Regions from separate parts of the Rhizobium sullae genome, predicted to be linked through region 2. Evidence: predicted binding sites of a transcription regulator. Region 2 holds the regulator's gene; each other region holds the start of a gene.
The links. Region 2 encodes LexA, which represses DNA repair genes until DNA is damaged. Its sites were predicted from a motif close to TGTTCNNNNTGTGTTCNG; they were not measured.
Positions count from the first base shown of each region.

Region 1: a site for LexA is predicted at 3,895-3,912, ahead of N2599_RS17810 (ImuA family protein). Genes of this name have one in related genera too.
Region 3: a site for LexA is predicted at 5,823-5,840, ahead of dinB (DNA polymerase IV). Genes of this name have one in related genera too.

Region 1 is NZ_CP104143.1:3,566,586-3,574,657, forward strand. Features, by position in the region: gene N2599_RS17800 (error-prone DNA polymerase) at 1-1,472, opposite strand, end outside; gene N2599_RS17805 (Y-family DNA polymerase) at 1,469-2,887, opposite strand; gene N2599_RS17810 (ImuA family protein) at 2,928-3,872, opposite strand; gene N2599_RS17815 (metallopeptidase family protein) at 4,037-4,474, shown strand; gene N2599_RS17820 (DUF1737 domain-containing protein) at 4,476-4,682, opposite strand; gene N2599_RS17825 (HpcH/HpaI aldolase/citrate lyase family protein) at 4,679-5,602, opposite strand; gene N2599_RS17830 (hypothetical protein) at 5,714-5,944, shown strand; gene N2599_RS17835 (VOC family protein) at 6,072-6,491, shown strand; gene leuD (3-isopropylmalate dehydratase small subunit) at 6,628-7,236, shown strand; gene leuB (3-isopropylmalate dehydrogenase) at 7,424-8,072, shown strand, end outside.
Region 2 is NZ_CP104143.1:1,796,733-1,804,804, forward strand. Features, by position in the region: gene N2599_RS09080 (methyl-accepting chemotaxis protein) at 1-1,161, shown strand, start outside; gene kdsA (3-deoxy-8-phosphooctulonate synthase) at 1,183-2,028, opposite strand; gene N2599_RS09090 (VOC family protein) at 2,025-2,903, opposite strand; gene lexA (transcriptional repressor LexA) at 3,110-3,826, shown strand; partial or broken gene N2599_RS09100 (hypothetical protein) at 3,806-4,359, opposite strand; gene gltA (citrate synthase) at 4,683-5,972, shown strand; gene N2599_RS09110 (MFS transporter) at 6,189-7,433, opposite strand; gene lpxB (lipid-A-disaccharide synthase) at 7,706-8,072, opposite strand, start outside.
Region 3 is NZ_CP104144.1:2,517,818-2,525,889, reverse strand. Features, by position in the region: gene N2599_RS32985 (S8 family serine peptidase) at 1-905, opposite strand, end outside; gene N2599_RS32980 (phosphatase PAP2 family protein) at 937-1,959, opposite strand; gene N2599_RS32975 (SARP family transcriptional regulator) at 2,001-3,956, opposite strand; partial or broken gene N2599_RS32970 (FAD-dependent monooxygenase) at 4,027-4,297, opposite strand; gene dinB (DNA polymerase IV) at 4,504-5,640, opposite strand; gene N2599_RS32960 (ImuA family protein) at 5,887-6,648, shown strand; gene N2599_RS32955 (Y-family DNA polymerase) at 6,563-8,072, shown strand, end outside.

The sequences.
Region 1 (8,072 bases), 1.8 Mb from region 2:
ATGTCGAGGCCGCCCGCCTTTGCATCGCGCTCCGAGAGACTGTCGTCGGACCAGCCCCAGACGAGGCTACTGATCGCCGACTGAACATCTTCCGAAAGCCCAAAGGCCTTGGCGACTTCGCGGCCAGCCGAGCGCGTTCGATAAGTAGTCACTCCCGCCGTTAGCCCGGCATGCTCTATGCCGTATCTTTTATAGATGAACTGGATGACCTCCTCGCGCCTGTCATGCTCGAAATCGACGTCGATGTCCGGCGGCTCGTCCCGGTCCATCGAGATAAACCGGTCGAAGAGAAGCGTGCTCTTGGCCGGATCGACTTCCGTTATTTCGAGGCAGTAGCAGATGACCGAGTTCGCAGCCGACCCTCGACCCTGGCAAAGAATCTTCAGCTCACAACGGGCATGCTGGATGATCTTGTGAACGGTCAGGAAATAGGAGGCGTATTTTTTCTCGCGGATGAGGTTGAGTTCATAGTCGATCTGCGCCGCGATCTTTTCGGGGATACCCTCCGGATAGCGTTTTTGCGCTCCCGCGCGTGTCAACCGTTCGAGCGTTTCGTAAGGTGTCTCGCCGGGATCGTTTTCAGGCGGATAATTGTGCTCCAACTCGCTGAGCGAGAAGGTGAGACTGGAGAAGAACGTGCGCGTATTTTCGATCGCATCGGGATAGTCCCTGAAGAGACGGAACATTTCGCGTGTTCCCTTGAGGTAGCGCTCGGCATTCGGCGCCAGGAGGAAACCGGCTTCGGCAATCGGCACATGCTCCCGGATCGCAATCACGATATCGGAGAGGGGGCGACGCTCAGGATGATGGTAAAGGGGCTCATTGGTCGCGATCAGCGGAATGCGGTTGCGCGCCGCGAGCATGGCAAGCACTGCGAAGGCCTGCCTGTCGCGGCCGTCATAGGCCGGCACCAGCGCTATGTGGAGTGCTTTGCGGAATCGCTTCCGGAACCGCTCCAGACGGTCTTCCAACGCCTTCCGTCCGGCAGCGTCGTCCAGGACGGACCGGTCGGGAACGAGAGCGAGTACCATCTCGTCTCCCCATTCCATGAACTCCGTCTCCGTAAGAATGCAGGTCCCCTTCTCCGCCTCGTCTTTCAGGTTCCCGGCGCTCAGCAGGCGGCAAAGATGCGCCCACCCCTTCCTGTTCCGTGGATAGGCAAGAACATCCGGGGTTCCATCCGAAAAGACGAGACGTGCACCTGGCTGGATGCGGATTGGATCGGGAATGTTCCTCTCCTTCTCATCCTCTTCCAGAAGGCCAGCTTCCTTCCTCTCGAATTTTTTCCTGATCTCCTCCGCCTGCGCATGCGCCCGCACGACGCCGGCAACCGAATTCTTGTCCGCAATCCCGAGTCCGCCGAGCTTCAGCCAAGCCGCCTGCACAACCATCTCCTCGGGGCTGGAGGCTCCTTCGAGAAACGAGAAATTCGTTCTCGCACCGATCTCGAAAAATGCGGGCACCGTGCTCATGCGAAAATCCCATGCATGAACCACCGTGGAGGAAGTGCATGCCCGTAAAAACCTTCGCGATAGATCCAGAAACGGTGACCCGCATCATCCTCGATGCGGAAATAATCGCGCGCCTCGGCATCCGCGCCATCGATCCACCATTCCATGGCAAGCCGCTCCGGTCCCTCGCTTGTTGCCACGCGATGCTGCATACGCCGCCAGCGGAAGACTTGCGGCGGGCCGTCGGGCACTTCGGCAAGCAGGGCCTCCATTCGCTCCGGCCGGGCAAAAAGCCGCAGGGGACGCTCGCTCCGTGAAGGAAAGGAATTTCCCACCTCCGCCTTCCGGCGTGCCGGAGGGCCTTCCATGGCGGGAATTGCAGTCACCGCCCGCTCCGGCACGTGGCTCTCGCGCAGTTGAAATCTCTGTAGGCAATCCGTGCCGAGGCGGGCCGAGACTCGGTCGATGAAAGTCGCAAGCGACATCTCCTTCTGTCGGCCTCCTTCGAAATCCCCCTGTGCCGCATCGAATGGATCATGGCGCAGCACATTCAGCCGCAGGATTTCAAAGCCGTAGCCGGCATCGAGATCGTCGTGGATTGCCTGCAGACGCTCGCAGAACAGCGAAGCGATATGCTTCGGATCCCTGAGAGGCTGTGAGGCCCCGACGGGAATCCTGAAGACCCTGCCGTCGACGCGAAACAGCACGAGTTCGAACGCACGGCCGCCGGCGCCGCGTGCCTCAAGCGATGCTTTCAGTGATGCTGCAATCTGGCCGGTGACGGCGAGGATATCTTCTTCCGTACCAATCGGCTCGATGAGGCGTCGTTCCGCGGAAAGACTGGCAACGGGCCGCCGCGGGGAAACCGGCTCCTCTTCCGCTCCCAGCGCCTGATCGAGCCTGGGCAGGAGTTGCGCGCCGAAACGGCGGGCCAACGGTGCGCGGGGGGCACACAGGAGGTCGCCGATATATTTGAGCCCGAGCTTCTTCAGTGCCTCGACAGTCTCTTCCTCCAGCCGAAGGGCCGCGACCGGCAACGGCGCCAGCACATGTTCCATCTCATCGGCTTCAATGACGCCACCACTCCCGAAGTGGGAAACGGCCCAGGAGAGGCCCGGCGACGAAGAGATCGCGCCGCAAACATCGAGCCCCATATGGAAGAGCCGGGAAAGGATATCCTTGAGCATAGCCCTTTCGCCGCCAAAGAGATGGGCGCAGCCTGTGATATCCAGAAACAGGCCGTCCTTGCCGTCGAACGCCACCAGCGGCGTATAACGGTCGCACCAATCAGCGATGCCTTCGAGAAGCCGGCGATCGGCGGCGGGATCTTCCTCGATGACATCCAGAAGGGGGAATATGGCGCGCGCTTCGGCTACCCCTTGGTTTTTCTTCAGTTTAATCCGTTCCGCCACCTCATCGAGTGCCGTCAGGCGCATGGCATTGTTGAACCGTCCAGAACAGACGATCGGCGGCGCGTCAGGGCGTCCGGCCGAACGCCAGGACAGCCCCCACCTCTTGCGGGCGATTCTGTCGGTTGGAAGATGAGGAAAGCTGAGCGACAGAATGCGCTGACTGGTCGCCTGGAAAGCGAGTGTGCTCTGGTTGGTTAACGGGGAAAAACCGGCGGTCATAAGGATTCCACTCCAGAAGAAAGGAGACGGGAGCCGGGTTGCGGCTCTTCTCCAGGATGAGACGAAAAACCGGATTGCCGAGGCTGCCGCCTAACATCGAACCATCCGGCAGAGGCCGTGCACTGACCGGCGCGGGTTCGGCAAGGAGCCGGAACAAGGCGCTGCTCGCCTCCTCCTCGCCGCCCTGCCGCAACAGAAAAAGCGGACGGCCGGAAGCCTTTGCCCGCAAGCTCAATCGCCGGCTTTCCGTCAGGCCGAAATGAGCGGGATTGCCGCGTACCTCCAGGATCGTGGCGGGGAAGATGCCGCTTTCGACAGCCGCTTCGGCAAGCCATAGCGCCTCTTCCAACTTGTGTGGCGAAGCAATGAGAAAGCGCTCCGGCTCCAATCCGAAATCCTTGAGGCCGACAGCATAGGGAAGCCCTGCTTCCATCGTGCATATCCTGTCGCCGATCCAGAGAACCGGCATGCCATCCGCCGTCTCCTGTCGCTGCAGCAAAGCCGCAAGCGCCAGCACGAAACCGCTGGCGGCGCCTGCCTGCCTCAGCATCAGAGAGCGGACTTCGGTAATGCCGTTAAGCGGCAGACCGCCTTCAAGTGCCTCGTCGAGAATTGGAATGCCGAAAGACAGGCGCGGGGGCGTTTTTGCGGATTTCGAATAGGTATCGTCACCAGTCGCAAAAGCCTCCTGCGCCGCCGCCGCAAGCGCCGGCGCAGGCTTGCCTTCAAGTTTCGCGATGGTTTCGCGGAGCGCAAAAAGCTGCTCGCGCGCCACGGCCGTCTGCGCCATGACGTTCACTCCAAAGTCAGATTGTTCCTGTTATGTTCTTATGGATTCCAGAGCTTGCTAGAAGAGTCAACAGCCAATTCTTGTGAATTTATTCCTGCCTTTGATTCCACACTCGAAAATCCTCCACAAAGGTTCTATATGGGCGCCAAAGGAAGGGATTTTTCATGGCCCGCATAAACCAGAGCGAGGATTGGCGGGACCGCCATGCTCCAACGCTCAGCACATTCGAGTCCCTGGCGATGGAAGCCTATAGCCATTTGCCGGATGAGTTCCGGTCGCTCACCGACAATCTGACCATCGAAATCGAAGATTTTCCGGACGATGACGTCTTCGAGGACATGGCGCTGGAAACGCCGTTCGATCTGCTTGGACTCTTTGAAGGCAGGGGCATTTCCGAGCGTTTCACGCTCGAGACCGGCGAGATGCCCAATCGTATCCGCCTCTACCGACGTCCCATTCTGGATTATTGGGCGGAAAACGAAGAAACGCTTGGAGACATCATCACCCACGTCCTCATCCATGAGATCGGTCACCATTTCGGCCTGAGCGATGACGACATGGAGCGGATTGAAGCCAGCGTCGAGGAAGCTGCCGACCGCTGAGCTATTGTTCGGAGAGTTTCATCTCCGGATGATAATCCTTGCCTTCGACCTCTTTGACGATCGCCTGGCCGGCAATCACCTGGCCGGTCTGAGCGTTGAAGGTCAGCGACGGCACACCGTGAAGCGACCAGCCCTTGTTGAGCGCATCGGTTACGCGATGACAGAACGCGGCGTCGTCCTGGCCGGTCAAAAGGCGGTAGAGCTTCATGATAAAGGCTTTCGTTCAGCAGTCTGGCGTTCGGCAATCAGGCGGGCTTTATGGACCAGGCTTTCCGCCTGGACAAGATGCAGCCGCTCGATCATCCGGCCGTTTAAATTGATGACGTTGAGACCTTCGGCCGAAGGATCGGCGAAAGCCGCAATGATTTCGTCCGCCTCCCGGATGGCAGCCGCGTCGGGAGCGAAGTGCCGGTTGGCAGCCTCGATCTGCGCCGGATGGATCAGCATCTTGCCATCGAAGCCCATGGCTCGGCCATGCGCGCATTCGGCCTCGAAAGCATCCATTTCCTTGAAATCATTGAAAACGCTGTCGATCGCATCGAGACCATAGGCCCGCACGGCGAGGATGACCTGCATCAGCCACGGTACGAGATAGCTTCGGCCCGGTTGCGGCAGAACGCCGGTCTCCTTGCGCAGATCGTTCAATCCGATAACGAAGCAATCGAGCCTCGAGCCCAAAGTGCGGCCGGCTTCTGCGATTGCGGCAGCGTTCAGGATGCCACGCGGCGTCTCGATCATCGCCCAGATACGCAAGGTCTCCGGCGCATCCGCGTCGGCAAGAAGGTCGCTCACCGCCATGACGTCCTGCGGTTCGTCGACCTTCGGCAAAAGCACCGCATCCGGCCGGAGAGCCTGCACCAGTTCCATATCGGCATGGCCGAAACTCGACGAGAGCGCATTGATGCGGATGATCTTTTCCTTGTTCTCGAGTGGTTTCCCCGAAAAGAAGGTTTTCAGGTGTTCACGCGCTTCTTCCTTCTTCTCGAACGCCACTGAATCTTCGAGGTCGAAAATGACGGCGTCGCAATCGAGCGCACGGGTCTTTTCGAGCGCGCGGAGATTGATGGCGGGAACGCTCAGCACTGAACGGTGCAGACTGAAGGAACGGACGGGCGAATTCTGGCTCATCACGAATGTGTGCCAAGCTTTGTGAAGAGTGGCAAGACAACAAAAAGCCATGCTTGACTTGCAGAGAGGAAAACCAAGGACCACATTCCTTTCGTAGAAAGGTCTAAACTCATGCAGAATATACGTTCCATCTTCCTCATGCTGTCAGGGATCACTGTATTCGTGGCGCTCGCTGCTCTCACCGTTTCGGTGACGCTCGCCATCGGCGGTATCCTGACCGTCCTCATGGTCGGCCGTGCGCTTTCGATGAAGATGAAGCCGGCGCCCGTCCGCGCCAAGGCTGAGGCAAAGCGTGAAATGCGCATCTGGAACGACGGCCGCGGCACGATAATCGATCTGTGATCGCAACCGGCCATTCAGCCCTTCACAAAAATTCTTTATGGAGCTGTCGGCTCCCGTTCTAGTCCTACGTCCTTGAAGCGGTCGGCCGTGATGCCGGACCTTTAAAATCAAGAGACGGAGGAAGAACATGGATAGCAACGAAAACGTCCCCGCCAAGATGCCCCCGGTCAAAAACGGCCTGCTGCCCTATCTGACGGTCGACGGCGCGCTCAAGGCCGCGGAATTCTACAAGAAGGCATTTAACGCCGAAGAAGCCTATGTCGTGCCAGCCGACGAGAAGGGTCGGACGATGCATGTGCATCTTTATATCAATGGCAGCTCTCTCATGCTGTCGGATGCCTATCCTGAATACGGCCATCCCTTCAAAGGCCATGAAGGCTTCGCAATACAGCTGATCGTCGATGACATCGACTCCTGGTGGGAGCGCGCCGTGTCTGTCGGCGCCGAGGTCGTCATGCCGGTCGAACGAATGTTCTGGGGCGACCGCTACGGTCAGCTTCGCGATCCATTCGGTGTGCTCTGGGGGCTGAACGACACGTCCAAGTAACGGGACATGGACGATGGACAGGCCGCGCGAAACGCCGTGTGGCCGCCAATTCAGAAAGATTCTCCTTCATTTCGGCGGGAAACTGGACTAGATGCTGATCAACGAAAGTACATCCGCTGAATTTGGAGCCTAGGTCATGGATAAATTCGTGAAGCTCACCGGCGTTGCAGCGCCCCTGCCTGTCGTCAACATTGACACGGACATGATCATTCCGAAGGACTATCTGAAGACCATCAAGCGCACCGGTCTCGGCAAGGGCCTCTTCGCCGAGGCCCGCTACCACGAGGATGGTTCCGAAAATGCCGATTTCGTGCTGAACAAGCCGGCATACCGCAACGCCAAGATCCTCGTTGCCGGCGGTAATTTCGGTTGTGGCTCCTCGCGCGAGCATGCCCCGTGGGCGCTTCTCGATTTCGGCATCCGTTGCGTTATCTCCACAAGTTTTGCGGACATCTTCTACAACAACTGTTTCAAGAACGGCATTCTGCCGATCACAGTCAGCCAGGAAGATCTCGACAAGCTGATGGACGACGCTTCGCGCGGCTCCAATGCTGTCCTGACGGTCGATCTCGAAAACCTGGAAATCACCGGCCCGGACGGCGGTTCGATCAAGTTCGACCTCGACGAATTCAAGCGCCATTGCCTGCTGAACGGCCTCGATGATATCGGCTTGACGCTGGAAAAGGGCAAAGCGATCGACAGCTTCGAGAAGAAGAATGCTGCGGCGCGTCCCTGGGCAGCTTAGTCTTCCAAACACAGCATGCGATCAAGCCGGGCTTCCACCCGGCTTTTTCTTTGCTGCTTGGAAAAATACGGGGGATACGCGTCACCATCGTGAAGCCACAAACCGTACCGATTCGGCCGTTCTGTTCCTTGAAATGGCTTCCGGCGGGGTCTAAGAAGCCGCAGCTTGTTTTTCCGCGGAGGGTTTCATGACAGCGCGCAATCTTTTCCTGCTGCCGGGCGACGGCATCGGTCCCGAGGCAATGGGCGAGGTCCGCAAGATCATTGCTTACATGAACGAGGCGATGAATGCCGGCTTCGTTACCGATGAAGGCCTTGTCGGCGGCAATGCCTACGATGCGCATGGCGCGGCCATCTCCGAAGACGACATGAAAAAGGCGCTGGCAGCAGACGCCGTTCTCTTCGGGGCCGTCGGCGGCCCTAAATGGGACAGCGTGCCTTATGAAGTGCGCCCGGAAGCGGGCCTTCTGCGCTTGCGCAAGGACTTGGAACTCTTTGCAAACCTGCGCCCGGCAATCTGCTATCCGGCGCTTGCCTCCGCCTCTTCGCTGAAGCCGGACCTGGTCGAAGGACTCGACATCCTCATCATCCGCGAGCTGACGGGCGGGGTCTATTTTGGCGAACCGAAGGAGATCATCGATCTCGGCAACGGCCAGAAGCGTGGCATCGATACGCAGGTCTACGACACTTACGAAATCGAACGCATCGCCGGCGTCGCCTTCGAAATGGCGCGGACCCGCCAAAACCGCGTCTGCTCCATGGAAAAACGCAACGTCATGAAGTCGGGTGTGCTCTGGAATCAGGTTGTTACCGAGACGCACAAGGCGAAATACTCCG
Region 2 (8,072 bases):
GGCGGCGACTATTCGAAGGAGGTGCCCTTCAGCCGCCGCGGAGATGAGATCGGTGAGATGGCGCGCGCCGTTACTGTCTTCCGCGAAGCCGCCGAAGAGCGGAACAATATCCGCGAGCGCCAGGATGCCGAACGTCAGGCCCAAACGCAGCGTGATGCGGCGCTTGCCGCCACCAAGGCAGATGAGGAAGCCGTCCGCGAGCGCGTCATCGCGAGCCTGAGCCGCGGCCTGGAACGCCTTTCCGGCGGCGACCTCACCATCCAGCTAAGCGAGCCCTTCGAAGCGGCCTATGAAAAGTTGCGCGAGCAGTTCAATTCGAGCATCCACACGCTTTCCGGCGCGATGACGGAAATCTCGGCCGTCACGAATACGGTTCGGACCGGCTCCGGCGAAATCGCATCGAGCACGGACGACCTGGCCCGGCGCACCGAGCATCAGGCCGCTTCTCTGGAGCAAGCAGCCTCGGCGCTCGACCAGATCACGGTTACCGTCAAGAACTCGTCGGAACGGGCCAATGAAGCGAACGCGATGATGATGGCGACCAAGGAAAGTGCCAGCTATTCGGCAACCGTCGTGCATGAGGCGGTCGCTGCGATGGAGAAGATCGAGACATCATCTGTGCAGATCGGCGAGATCATCAACGTCATCGATGAAATCGCCTTCCAGACCAACCTCCTCGCGCTCAATGCCGGCGTGGAAGCCGCCCGCGCCGGTGAAGCCGGAAAGGGTTTTGCAGTCGTTGCGCAGGAAGTGCGCGACCTTGCCGGCCGCTCTGCCAATCTAGCGAAGGAAATCAAGCAGTTGATCGAGACGTCTTCCAATCAGGTGTCAGCCGGCGTTGCACTGGTCAACCGCACCGGTAAGGCGCTCAGCAATATCGATCAGCAGGTTTTCAGGGTCACGGCGCTGATCGAGGCGATCGTGCGTTCCTCTTCCGAACAAACGACCGCTCTCCTGGAAGTCAACGCCGCCGTCAACACAATGGACAGCGTCACGCAGCAGAACGCGGCGATGGTTGAGCAGACGAGTGCAGCTTGCCGCGAACTTGGTGAAGAGGCGATACACCTCAATCACCTGCTGTCCCGTTTCCGTCTCGACGACCTGACGGCCCCTACCGCAACGCGGTCGCACTCAGGCCAAAGGATGGCGCTTGCAGGCTGACGGCAGGCACCTCATGTCCGTTCAAGCCGCCTTGGCGATCGCGTCGAAGGCCAGCAGCTTTTCGAGCAGCCGGGGCATGTCCTTCAGATGGACCATGTTCGGGCCGTCGGACGGTGCGTGATCGGGATCCTCATGCGTCTCGATGAAGACGCCTGCTACGCCGACGGCGACGGCCGCGCGTGCCAGCGTCTCGACGAACTCCCTCTGCCCGCCGGTCGAGCCGCCCTGCCCGCCGGGTTGCTGCACCGAATGGGTGGCATCGAAAACGACAGGGGCGCCCATGGCCGCCATGATCGGCAGCGAGCGCATGTCCGAGACCAGCGTGTTGTAGCCGAAGGAGGCCCCGCGCTCGCAAAGCAGGATGTTCGGATTGCCGGTGGCATTCAGCTTGCCGAGGACGTTCATCATATCCCAGGGTGCCAGGAACTGGCCCTTCTTCACATTGATCGCCCGGCCCGTCTTGGCGGCGGCAACGAGGAGGTCCGTCTGGCGGCTGAGGAAGGCCGGGATCTGCAGGATGTCGACGACCGGCGCGACGGCAGCGCACTGCTCTTCCGTATGAATGTCCGTCAGCACCGGAAAACCGAATTCCTTCTTGAGGTCGGCAAAGACTTCCAGCGCCTTCTCAAGGCCGATGCCGCGCTGAGCGGACAGCGAGGTCCGGTTCGCCTTGTCGAAGGACGACTTGTAAACCAGGCCGATGCCGAGCATTTTGCACAGCTCGCTCAAAACGCCGGCCACCATGAACGCATGCTCGCGGCTCTCCATCTGGCAGGGCCCGGCAATCAGTGACAGCCTGCCGCTGTTGGAAAAGACGACGCGGCCGGCACCTTCGCCGACTGCGACTTCGGAATTCGTATTGCTCATTGGGTCTCCTCGAAGGCGAAGATCGCACCCTGGCCGGGCGCCGGCTTCACCAGGACTCTGTTGTTCTTGCGTGTATAGGTCATCCCGTTATCAGCCAAAAGCGCTTCTGTCACGGCAAGATCGGTGGTGCGGAAAACGATAGCGCTGCCTCTCAGCCCCTTATCTGCGGTTAACGGCAGCGAATCGAAATAAGCCTCCATCCCTTCCGGCGACAGCAGGCTAATCCTGGTATTCGCTGACGCGATCGCCACGCCGAACGGCGTCCGCTCGATTCCCGTCGTAGACACGGCCAACTGAAGAAACGAGCCGAAAGCTTCAGGCTCCGGCGCGCTTAGCACGATCTCCGAGATACCGGTTGCGCCATTCGCATGCTTTTCCAGCGCGCTGCGATCGGCCGGAAAGGCGTTGATGCGCTGGCAGGCGAAGAGGAAGAAATCCGGCACCCGAAGATCGGCGGCAAAGGCAAGCTTGAAAGTCCCCGTCGATTGCGACCCGTCCGGCATCTTGATCAGGCGCGAAAACTCCAGCATGCCGCCGCCGCTCTTTCTCGCCCGCACGAAGTGCGCATGATCGGCGTCCGCGTCTTCCGTGGCGAACACGGCCGCAGAGAATCCGTCATTGCCGCAGCGGAAGCGAAAGGCTTGGTCGCGCGCCACAAAGACGTTTCCGTGCCGCACTGCCTCTTCACATTCCTTCGCGCTAGCAACGCCAAGCGGCTCGAGATAGGTCTTGTCGGAGAAGAAAACGCAGGCATTCACCGTGCCGAAAGGATGACGGCCCTCGGCGGCAACCGTGAACCCCAATCGTCCCAGTCGATCCCGCGCGAGATCGATGTTGGTGACAGGCAGAACAAGATGATCCAGCGGATGCGGCATGGCGTCACGTCTCCGTTTCCTGTGCCGAAAGATGTGTGCCGGGTATCTCGGCATTGCAAGCCGGGCGCCCTATCCGGCAAACAAAAAGTTTCGAAAACGAACACAGTTGAGGGGAAATTTTACGAAAATTTAGGTACTTGCGGAACACATATGGAACATATAGTGTCTGTTCTGGCTTTGTTTCACGAAACTGGGGTTAAACTTCGATGCTGACGCGCAAACAACAGGAGCTTCTCCTCTTCATACATGAGCGCATGAAAGAATCCGGCGTGCCGCCGTCCTTTGACGAAATGAAGGATGCGCTGGATCTCGCGTCCAAATCCGGTATCCATCGGCTGATTACCGCTCTGGAAGAGCGCGGTTTCATTCGCCGCCTACCGAATCGGGCTCGCGCGCTTGAAGTGATCCGGCTTCCGGAAGCCTATAGCCCGAGCATTCAGCCCCGCCGCGGCTTTTCGCCGAGCGTCATCGAGGGCAGCCTCGGCAAGCTGCAGCCTACGGCCGTCCCGCCGAAGCCGGCGAACGAAGGAAATAACAGCTCCGTTTCGGTTCCCGTCATGGGCCGGATCGCGGCAGGCGTTCCAATCTCGGCGATCCAGAACAACACACACGACATCAACGTTCCAGCCGACATGCTCGGCTCCGGCGAGCACTACGCGCTCGAGGTCAAGGGCGATTCGATGATCGAGGCTGGTATCTTCGACGGCGACACGGTCATCATCCGCAACAGCAGTACCGCAAACCCCGGCGATATCGTCGTGGCCCTGGTCGACGACGAGGAAGCGACGCTGAAACGGTTCCGTCGCAAGGGTGCTTCGATTGCGCTCGAGGCCGCAAACCCGGCCTACGAAACCCGCATCTTCGGACCAGATCGCGTCAAGGTTCAGGGCAAACTCGTCGGCCTCATCCGCCGTTATCACTGACCGGCGGCGCATCGCCGGCAAAGTACCGCTGCGCCAATCATAGGCGCGGTGGCGGCTCTTGGGACGATCGAGTTTCTCGAAGGCGGTTGTGATTTGTGCTGCTCCGCTTCCAAAGCGCAATTCAATAGCGCCGGCTTTCCGAAAGGTTTCGCCCGTGAAGGGCATCGCGCCGGATCGGCAGAGCGCAGCCTGACCGGCGCAACGACGATGTCCGCGGTATGGCAAGCAGGACCAAGACAGGACGCATTGTCAAGCACCGTCAGCACGGGCGACCAAAAGCGTCGAGACTGACACGATCGTGGTGCCAATATGCCGGAACTTCGTGCGCAGCGGAGTAAGCAGCGGGAAGCCGGTGACTGCTACCGGAAAGTACCAGCCCGGCAGCCTGCCACGCCGATGTCGCCACCCATGAGGATACCGTCCTTGCGGTCGCGATCCAGATCGAACCCGAAACCGACCACCCTCCATTGCAGCGCGTCGAGCCCGAAGGGCATCAGTAGCATGGCAATCAATCCCGCAGGCATGATGCGGAAATGCGCAGCGTGCTCGTTTTCAACTCCGGCCTGCACCCAGCCCGGCGGCACCTCTTAATACAACCCCGAATGCAGCCAACGGGCGTTTCAGCAACAATAATCGATTGAAAAAAGCCAAAAAAATTGGATTGCCAAAAGCCGAATTAAATCATTGGCTTCCGTTATGCGCCTCCGGCATCGCAGGAGTGTCTAAAAGTTGATACTGCGATGCACAAAATGGCGCCACGGTAACTTGGCATTGGCGCCGTGATCATATAGCTATCGGAGAGGACGCTTAACCCTATGGCGCTTTTATGGCGCCGCCGCCAGTTTGGAGGATCAGCATGACGGATCAAAGCGCAACAATCAAAGTCGGCGACAAAACCGCCAATCTTTCCGTGAAAAGCGGAACGATCGGTCCGGATGTCATCGATATTGGTGCACTGTACAAAAACACCGGTTCCTTCACCTACGATCCTGGTTTCACCTCGACCGCTTCCTGTGAATCGAAGATCACATATATCGACGGCGATGAAGGCGTTCTGCTGCATCGCGGCTACCCGATCGAACAGCTTGCCGAGCACGGCGACTTCCTGGAAGTCTGCTATCTGCTGCTTTACGGTGAACTGCCGACGGCCGCGCAGAAGAAGGACTTTGACTTCCGCGTCACGCATCACACCATGGTGCACGAGCAAATGTCGCGCTTCTTCACCGGCTTCCGCCGCGACGCGCATCCGATGGCCGTCATGTGCGGCTGCGTCGGCGCTCTGTCTGCCTTCTACCACGACTCGACGGACATCACCGATCCACATCAGCGCATGGTTGCAAGCCTGCGCATGATCGCCAAGATGCCGACGATCGCGGCCATGGCCTACAAGTACTATATCGGCCAGCCCTTCGTTTACCCGAAGAACGATCTCGACTACGCCTCGAACTTTTTGCGCATGTGCTTCGCGGTTCCTTGCGAAGAATATGTCGTGAACCCGGTCCTTTCACGCGCCATGGACCGTATCTTCATCCTGCATGCCGACCACGAGCAGAACGCATCGACCTCGACGGTCCGTCTCGCCGGCTCCTCGGGCGCCAATCCGTTCGCCTGCATCGCAGCCGGCATTGCCTGCCTCTGGGGTCCGGCTCATGGCGGTGCAAACGAGGCGGCCCTCAACATGCTTTCGGAAATCGGCACGGTCGACCGCATTCCGGAATATATCGCCCGCGCCAAGGACAAGAACGATCCGTTCCGCCTGATGGGCTTCGGTCACCGCGTCTATAAGAACTACGATCCGCGCGCCAAGATCATGCAGAAGACGACGCATGAGGTTCTCGCCGAACTCGGTCACAGGGACGACCCGCTTCTCGAAGTCGCGATGGAACTGGAACGCATCGCGCTGACCGACGAATACTTCATCGAAAAGAAGCTCTATCCGAACATCGACTTCTATTCCGGCATCACGCTGAAGGCACTCGGCTTCCCCACGACGATGTTCACCGTACTCTTCGCGCTGGCACGCACCGTCGGCTGGATCGCCCAGTGGAACGAGATGATCGAAGATCCGCAGCAGCGCATCGGCCGTCCGCGCCAGCTCTATGTCGGCGAGCCGCAGCGCGACTACGTTCCGGTTTCGAAGCGTTAGGCCGCTTCCTCCCGAAACAAAACCCGGTCAGGGATCCAGTTCTTGACCAGAGTGCGAAATATCAACAGCCGCAAAAGCCGGTCGAGAACGCCGGCTTTTGCGGCTGGTTTTTTTGTTCACAATTCCCTTGAGTTTTCAGGCGATCCGACTTTGTCGCGAACCTTAAGGATCCTTGCAGCAACCCCATTTCTGCGATGGGTGGAAAGCGCCAGCCGGCTAGGAAACCCGCTTGGACGCGCACCGATCGATAAAAGCCGCGAAAAGTGCCGCCAGTAGCGCGAGCGATGCCGATATCAGCAACATGCCGAGCAGCGTATGGACCGCGCCTGACTCCTTGAGAAACAGACCGGCGGTGGAGGCTATGAGCGCTCCGCCGGCGATTGACATCGCGGCGGCCAACCCTGCGGCAGTGCCCGCGAGATCGGCACGGACGGACATCACGCCCAAGTTGGCAGCGGGCATCGTCAACCCATTGCCGATGCCGATAAACATGCAAGGTCCGAAGAACGCCAGAACGTGGGTGATGCCCGACATCGACAGGCTCAGGCCGACCAGCAGCCCCATGCAAGTCAAGAGACGTGCAACAACAATGGTGGCGTTTCGTGGGTTTCGGGACCCGTAGCGGCCAGCCAAATAGCTGCCCAGGATGAAGCCAGCCGGAACCATTCCCATGTAGAATCCCAGCTTCGCGCTTGATCCGTCAATGGCCAACGGCGCGCCTCCCAGGAAGATATAAAGTGTTCCCATGGAGCAGGCCATGCACAGGGTGTAGGCCCAGAAACCGGCCGCGCCCAAGAGATGCATGTATGAAGCAAGGTAGTTCCTCGTCGATTTCGCCGAGGGTATGGCGGTTTCTCTCAACTCCCGCATGGACGGGGCCAGGATCGCCGCACCGAACATCGCAAGAACGGCGAAGATCGCCCGCCATCCGAACAGTTCGTCCAACACCCCGCCAAACGTAGGGCCGAGCATGGGCGCAATTGCCCATCCCATGGCGGCGTAACCAATTCTGCTTGCGGCTTCGCGTTCGCCCGATGTTTCCTTGATAACGACGAGAGCGACGGAAAAGCAGGCAGAGATGGACGCTTGCATCGCTCGAAACAGAAGGAAAACGCCAATATTGGGCGCAAGGGCACAGCCAACGGACGCGACGACGAAGATGGAAATTGCCATCAATGCAACGGGCCTGCGTCCATAGCGATCCGACATTGCGCCTGCGATGAGGTTCGTCAGGGCGCTGACAATCGCATAACCGGCAACCGAAAGGTTGACGAGCGTGAAATCAGCTTGGAACGTGGCGGCAATGTTCGGAAGCGACGGCAAGATCATATTCACCGGCAACGCCGAGAGTGCCGTAAGTAGGATAAGAATTGTGCGCCGGGGCGTAGCCGCAGCCGAAGTCACGACCGGGTTTCCGGCGCTCTGTTTGCTGGGAACCTGAATGGGATTGTCGCTCATCATTGTTTGTCCATCTTGCCAGTGGGGATTATGGAAATCTGACGAGGCGCGGCCCCAATTTCGGGCATAAAAAAAGGCCCCGTCAGGAGCCTGCTTACCGCGCATGGGTGCTTTCGCCGGGTGGTTATACCATCCTGCCCATGCGCTCCATCACCACTACGAGAACCATTGTGATATTCATTCCATCGTAGCTAGACGCAAAGTTGCATGTCGTCAATGACTGCTCTGCTACATGTCTGTGAGCGGCCGATGCCACAATGCAGTTGGGCACCCGGTCAGAAATGGCCGTTTTTTTTCTTGTTCAGAAGGTCGAGAACGACGTCAGCCGCCCGTTCCCCCGGCGGCTTTTCCGTCTGCATGCGTTGCCACACAAAGTCGAAACCTTCAATCATTGCGCGCCGCTGGAGTGTGTCGCTGGAAAGCCTCTCCATCCAGCGTGCCAGGCTGGCGCCGCGAACGACCTCGTTGATATATTCCGGCACGACGGCGTAGTCAGCGATCAGATTCGGGATTGCGCCAGTCCACGTTTTGATACGCCGCGTCATCATCGTGATGATCCAGTCTGTCTTGTAGACCGAGACTGTCGGCACGCCTGTAAGTGCAAGCTCGAGGATGACGGTCCCTGACGCAGCCATTGCCGCA
Region 3 (8,072 bases), on a different replicon from region 2:
GCGAGGGCAATGCGCGTGAAGAGATTGGCGGCATCCTGGTTTTTCCACAGTTCCAAGTCGGCCTTCAGCTCATTCTTCGGATCAACGATGCTGCGTTTTGGATCCGGCAGACCACGCGGTAAGACGATCACGTCCGCCTTCTGATGATAGGCATAAAGAAAGGCAGCGATGAACTGCCTGACATCGTCTTCGAAGGACGTCCTGATAGAGATGATCCTTGAAAAAGGGTCAACGCCGAAATAGGGGATGACATTGCGATTACCGCTCGTACGCAACTCGTCGCCATTGCCGTAGAAGGCTCCCTCCGGTGGAGCGCTTGCTGTGCCTTCTTCCGCAACAACGGCGGGTTCGCCGACGATCAGTCCTGCGCAGCACGTACCATGTGATGCAAAAAGCGATTCCGGATTGTAGAGCCGCCGGAGAACACCCTCCGACGTGGCATATTCGGCAACCAGGTCACTGAGATAATCCCGGTCGTCATTCGAAAGGCCGATATTGCCGAGCGGAGCGATGTTGAGCCCGGCAAAGAAGGCATGTTTTTCTTCACGGTCAAACGACGTAGTCGTATCGAGTATCTCGAGCACGCGCGCGCCGTAACGATGGGTCGTCAAATCGATTGACGCTTCCCGGTCAAGCCGGGTTGCCAGATTAGGATGGTCCGGTGATACGCCGACATCGATCAGCGCGACCCGCGCGGGACGCAACGGGCCGGCGGAAGCGATGGCATCCCAGACCGTGCCGGTGATGAGGGGATCGGGGAGCGCGCGTGCGGCGCTCGCATCGAGCGCGAGTGGAGCAGGCGGAGCTGATCCGTATTCCGCGTCGACCACACCAAGCGCAGTCAGGTGCCAGAGATAATAGTAGTTGATCGGCGCGGGCTTAGGCATTTGTGATTGATCCGTCATGTTCATGATCCCTGTTGTGCAACTGGCGAATTCAGACCCATTCGTCGTGTACGGCCTGGAATAGAGGACCGAACGCGTCGTGGAGGTAGGGAGCGAAGCGTCGGGCGAGATCTCGCCCCGCCTGCGTGTCGCTGGGATAGTGGAGGCCAGCCCATTCACGGTTCTCGGCGACGTTCTGGGCGATGCGGGCTAGCTCGTCGGTGGCCGGATGTTCCGGCAGGATCGTCGAGAACGCGAAGGCGATCGAAAAGCACTGGAACGAGTGGTTGCTGGGATAGGACGCGTGGACCGGCACGGCCAGCAACGGCCGCAGCATGGGCTCGAACTGATTTGGCCGCAGCCGGTTGAACTGGCTCTTGTAGATCAGCCCGACATATTCGCAGGCCGTCAGGACCGCCTGGAAAAGGCCTTCCGTCTGCTCAAAACCGCTGAGATCCTCGATATGCAATACGCGGGTGAATTCCGCCACGGAGATCGTCGACTCGATTTGGATATCGGGCAGGCGCCGCACACGTTCGCGGTCACGGCGTTGCATGGAGAGCAGTACCGTCGTCTCGAGACGGGTATAATCCGGGCCGGGTGGCGGAAGTATATCCAGCACTTCCCAAGTGAAGCGCCGCGCCGCGGTATAGGCGTTGCGTGACGGCTGCTGGTGCAGCCTGCGCAGCTCGAAGTAGGGGATAAGCTGCGACACGCCGGGGCTGGCGCCGTCCATGGGCGACTTATTCTTATTCTTATTTTTGTTTTTGTTTTTGTTCAGCGACGCCTTGTTGAGCACCGACTTGTTCGCCACGCTCTTGTTGAGGACCGAGGCGACGGCCATCGTCGCCATCATGGGTCCGGCCAGGGGCGATGCATCCTCATCCGTGCCGAGGAAAAGCGCAGGTGCGGAGGCTGCATCAGGCGCAGCCTGCGATGCACCGGCGAGAGGATCAGCGCTGGCATCGTCCCTGGGCTCGCACGGAAGGACCGTATCCGGCTCAATCCTGAATTTATATCTGTTTAGAAATAAAACAATTTTTGATTGCGATTCCTGGATAGTCTCCGCTTCCATTGCAGCCTCCTTGCGCGATGATATGAAGAATTGTCCTGGGTTCAGCGCAGCTTGGCGCCTGCCTTGAGCAGGCCGTCGATCAAGATCTGGCCGCCGCCTGTGTTGAGCAGCGGATAGCCGCTGCCGCGTAGGGCATTGATGGAGAAGCCGCCCTCGACCACCTCAAGACGCTGCAGGTAATGGCGCGCGCCGCCGAGATCGCCGGAATGGGCATGACTGGAGGCAAGATAGCGCAGCAGGCTGTTGAAGTTCGGCCGTGACCGCAGGGCTTCTTCACCTGCAGCTATGGCTGCGGCATGATCGCCTGCAAGCGCTGCTGCAATGCATTTGGTCGTATCGAAGTAGTATCTATGTGGGCTGTAGACGCCGAGCTCTTGTACCCAACGCGCCATGGCCACGGCTTTATCGGGCTGGCCTGCATAGCAATGAAGCATGGCGTAGAGATCCCAGCTGAGCGGCAGAGCCGGGTTCAGGCGGATTGATTTTTCGAACAGGTTAGCCGCGTAGTCATATTCGCCGAACAGGAACGAATGGACGTGGCCGACGAGCGCGAGCGACACGGAATTCTGCGGATCGAGCTCCAGCGCCTTGCGCGCATAGACCTGGGCTTCCTCGATCAGATGCGCGTCGAGCGCGTTGAAACGTTGGCCGACCTGGAAAGTTCGAATGAATGACAGCCAGGCAAACGTCGATGACCGCGGCTGATACTGGATCTGTTCTTCCAGGCGCCGCTCCGCGTTATCTAAATCGCCGCGGGACAGCCGAAAGATCGCATTGACGGCGTCGATCAGGAGGCCGTCTTGCGACAGTCGGCCATCGTTTGCCTGAGTCTCCTGGAAATAGGCCAGCTGATCAACGGTCTGGCTGATCAACGCAGCAGCGGTACCGAACTCGCCTCGCTCAAACTGCGTGCGGCTGATTGCCTGACTGCCCAGCCAATGAATACGGTTGTTGATCAGGTGCTTCATCACCAGTTCGATCAGCACCATGTCACCGTCAAACGTCAGGCGAAGCTGTAGAAATATCGGAAGGCTGATCTGCTGTTCGCGCTGTTCAATATCCGGCAAGGTGAAGGAGAGGTCGGTGACGCCAATGCCCAGTCCATCGATGATGGCTTTTGCAATGAGGTTTTGGAACCGTGTCGCAGCAATTTGTCCGCCCTCTCCGGCACCCACCACGATGGGGGACTGAAGGGCCATGATCCATTGCCAGCCACCGTCGCCTGGCCCCCGATATGAGTTGCTGCTGGCGATTTCCAGGGCTTTGCCTTGTCTCGGCCTATCCGGGGCGCCTGTTAATGGCAGCAGGGCGGAATGTTTGGCGATATCGCGGCTCGGCTGCTGTCGCGGCTCGAATACATCGTGGACTTGTCCTTCATCGAGCCGGCGATACCAGTTCTGCCGTTCCAGCGCCAACCAGTCCTCGAACTCCGGATCGCGGATGTCGATACCTTCGAGCAATTCGTCGGTGATTTGGTCGGCCGACCGCTCCATCCGAACCACCAGGTCGGTGTCGAGTACGAGTCGATCCATATCCAGCCAAACGGTATTCTTGTCCGCGATCAAAAGATCACGTGCCGCTCCCAAAGTCTTATGAATGTCCAAAAGGGCCTGGCGCAGACTAGCTGCCGCCTGGTCGTCGGAGCGATCGCTCCACAGCTTGTCCCTAAGCCAGATTCTCGAGCGCGAGCCTCGAGCGGACAACGCAAGCATCGCCAGAAGAGCCTGGGCTTTTTTGGATTTCGGAGTAACCGGCCGCCCTCCAGCGTCCACAAGGGCAAAAGGCCCGAGCAGGAACATCCGAAACGGATTTTGCTCCTTGTCCATGCGATCCACAGGCCCCGCCCCCGTTGCCTCCGACGCGCTCGTTTGGCAGCCCGAAGACCTAGCATCCGCAAACCAGTCTGCCATAATTGCGGCGCCTGGCAAGCCACCGGGAAGGGAAATTGGGATTCCGAAAGGCATATTGACGCTTTGGCGATGGTCGAACTGAAGCATAACCGGCTGAATTCCTCTGGGTAATTTCGCAAACCGGCCGTAGCACCCCGCCGTCAAAGCAGCGTCAAAGGAGAGACACCCCCCAGACGCGCTCGGCGAAATAGGTCGCTCCGTCACGCCCGTCGATTAGATCGCGGATGATGGCTTCAAGCGCGCGTGAACCCCGCTTGGCCGCATGAGTGCGACCTGCGCGTGCGACCGGTCAAGGACCTGTGCTTCCACTGGATGCCGTTCGCTCACATAGCTGTCGAGCAGACCAACCGGCGCATCGCCGCGGATCGTGGCAGCCAGCTTCCATCCCAGGTCCATTGCGTCTCAAGCCCTAAGGTTAAGCCCTTTCCTCGACGTCTTCATAGAAGTTCTCGAGCGCAATGCGGCCCGCGGCGGTAGAAGGCTTCGATGGTGGGCGCGAAAAGGCCGCGCACACCCGCCTTCCGCCATTGGCTGGCCGAAATCTACCACGGTTGTGCGACAGTATGGAGATGCGCGATAAAGCTTCAGTCTGAAAATAGTACGGGTGAGAGAAAATGGATTCTGGCGATGCGGTTCATAAAGCAAATGCGAGCTGCGGTTCGTCTTTCTCATCATCATGGTCGAGGGACGAGAGGGTCACGCCCAGCAGTCGGATTCCTTTTGGAACAGGAAACATCGGCAACAGCAACAGCTCCACAATGGCAGCGATTTCGGCCGCGCTCGTAGCCGGTACGGCTGCGGTCTTGCTCCTGGTGATCTGCGTGAAATCTCCCCACTTCACCTTCAGCGTCACGGTCTTGCCGCGAATGCCGTTGGTCTCGCAATAGCGCCAGACCTTGTCGATCAATGGCTGCAGGGCGGCGCTGGCGGCCTCCACATCATGAATATCCTCCCGAAAGGTATCCTCGGCGCCGATGGATTTGCGGACGCGATCCGGCTTGACCTCGCGCTCGTCGATACCGCGGGCGATCCAGTAGAAATATGGCCCCGATTTCCCGAACTGCTGCTGCAGGAAGGCGCGATCGCGGGCTTTCAGATCGGCGCCGGTCTCAATCCCGAGCCTCAGCATCTTCTCAGCTGTCGCGGGTCCGACACCGTGGAACTTCTTGACGGGCAGGGCCTCGACGAAGGCTGGACCCTGCTTCGGCGTGATGACAAACAATCCGTCGGGCTTGCGCTGGTCGGAGGCCATCTTGGCGAGGAATTTGTTGTACGAAACACCGGCCGATGCTGTAAGCCCGGTCTCGGCCCTGATCCTGGCGCGGATTTGCTCGGCGATCTCGGTTGCGAACTCCATGCCCTTGAGGTTTTCGGTGACGTCGAGATAGGCTTCGTCGAGCGACAGCGGTTCGATCAGGTGCGTGTAATCGGAAAAGATCGCATGAATCTGCTCCGATACCGCCCGGTAGACGTCGAAGCGGTGTGGCACGAAGATCAGCTCTGGACATTTGCGCCTGGCGGTCACCGAGGGCATCGCCGAATGGACACCGAATTTGCGTGCCTCGTAACTGGCGGCGGCGACCACGCCCCGCGCCTCCGGATAGCCGACGGCGACCGGTTTGCCGCGGAGCGCCGGATTATCGCGCTGCTCGACCGAGGCATAGAACGCGTCCATGTCCACATGCAGAATCTTGCGCACGCCGCCGGCAGGGGAGGGAACCGCGTCGGCTCCGCTCCTGCCATCGCCTTCCGGCTCCCGCGCGATCAACATGTATTTCCTTTCACTTTACGGCTATCCATCTTATCCGAACCTGCGCCGGGATTGAGCAGCAGTGAGCGAACGATCCTGGCATCGTGAACGACCACCCTCTCTGCCGCCCATCGAAATTTGCGGATGGGATCGTGCTCAACCCAGAAGAGTCGCTCGAGGGTTGATTGACTCCTGTTCGGTTTAAGAACAAATAGGGAACATAGCAGCAGTTTCTACCGTTGCAAGCCCGAGGAGGTGCCATTTCGCATGCGTGACCGCGCCGTCAACACTATCATCGCCGAGCTGCGCGAACGCATCGAGCGGCTGGAGGGCGGGGTGGTTCGTGGTCGGGCGACACTTCCATTCGCCGTTCCGGCGATCGACCGCCGGCTGCCGGGAGGCGGGCTGGCGCTGGGTGCGCTGCATGAGGTTGCTGGCGGCGGCAATGGCGCGATCGATGGCGCCGCGGCAGCACTGTTTGCCGCCGGGATCGCGGCGCGTACCAAGGGCAAGGTGCTCTGGTGCGTCACACGGCCGGACCTCTTCGCACCGGCACTTGCCCAGGTGGGCCTGCTGCCTGGGCGGGTCATCTATGTCGAAGCGGGTGACGAGAAGGCACTACTCTCCTGCATTGAGGAGGGACTGCGCCATGGCGGGCTTGGCGCTGTCGTCGGCGAACTGGCACGGCTTTCGATAACAGCGTCCCGCCGGCTGCAGCTTGCCGCCGAAAGTTCAGGCACGATCGGCATCGCCATCCGCCGCTGGCGGCGGCAGACCGAGGCTTCCGACTTCGGGCAACCGACCGCATCGGTTACACGCTGGCGCGTCTCGGTGTTGCCGTCTTCTCCCTTGCCGGTTCCAGGCGTCGGCCGCGCCCGCTGGCTGCTTGAACTTATCCGCTGTCGCGCCGGTGAAAGTGCTGATTTTGAAGTGGAGGCCCCAGATGCCAAGGGTCGTATCGCTCTTCCTTCCGATGTGGTCCACGGATCGCCTCAGACGGAGATTGGGCGACGCCGCGCCTCCGCCTGAGACGCCGCTCGTCCTAATCGGCCGCCAGCAGAGGCGGCGCCTCGTGCTGGCCGTCGATCAGGCAGCACGCGCGGCCGGCTTGCGGATCGGGATGCCGGCAACCAAGGCGCAGGCACTGGTGACCGGCCTCGTCGTCATGGATGCGGATCCGGCCGCCGACACCGAGGCGCTCGAACGTCTGGCGCTTTGGGCGCTGCAACGCTATGCGCCGATCGTTGCCGCCGATCCGCCTGACAGTCTGGTGATCGACACGACCGGCGCCGATCACCTGCATGGCGGCGAGGAGCTGATGCTGTCGGGCATGGTCAACCGCTTCTTCGCCTCGGGCATTGCCGCACGCGCGGCAGTCGCAGACACCTGGGGTGCCGCCCATGCCAGTGCGCGATTCCGGGCCAACCCGACGCTTGTCGTTCCGCCGGGTACGCAGGCTGACGTCATCCGAGATCTGCCGATCGCCGCGCTGCGGGTCGACCCAGCCATCGTCGATGGTCTTCGGGTTCTCGGCTTCAACACGGTCGGCGAACTTACGAGCCAGCCGCGCGCCCCGCTGGCCCTTCGCTTCGGGCCGGAACTCGGCCGCCGTCTCGATCAGGCGATGGGACGGATCGCCGAGCCGATCGATCCGGTGCGCACGCCGGAGCTGGTCGAGGTCCGCCGTGCTTTTGGCGAGCCGATCGCCGCGGCCGAGACAATCGCGCGCTATACCGCCAAGCTCGTCGACCAGCTCTGTCACGCGCTCGAGGAAAAAGGTCTCGGCGCCCGCCGCGTCGATCTCTTGTTCCACCGCGTCGACAGCTCCTATCAGGCCATCCGGGCCGGAACCGCGACGCCGATTCGCGACGTCAAGCGGCTGACGCGGTTGCTCACCGACCGGATCGAGACCATCGAACCCGGCTTCGGCATCGAGATCATGTCGCTGACGGCGACCCATGCCGAACCGCTCGTCGCGCGGCAGGTGATCTCGTCGCTGGTCGAGGAACCGGAAGCCGATGTTTCCGGGTTGATCGACATCCTTGGCAACCGCATCGGCGAGAGGCGGCTCTATCGTTTCGCGCCGGTTGCCAGCGATGTGCCCGAGCGTTCCGTTACCCGCGTGGCGCCGATGACCCCGGACAATGGCGAGACCTGGCCGGATCACTGGGCGCGACCGGCCCGGCTGCTTTTGCATCCCGAGCCGATCGAGACGATGGCGCTGTTGCCCGATCATCCGCCAGTCAGTTTCACCTGGCGTGGCACGCGACGCCGCGTCAAGCGTGCCGATGGCCCCGAGCGTGTCTTCGGCGAATGGTGGAAGAGGGATGCTGAACTGGTCGCGGTCCGGGACTATTTCCAGATCGAGGACGATGCCGGCGAGCGCTACTGGATCTTTCGCGCCGGTGACGGTGAGCACAGCGAAACCGGCAGCCACAAATGGTTCCTCCATG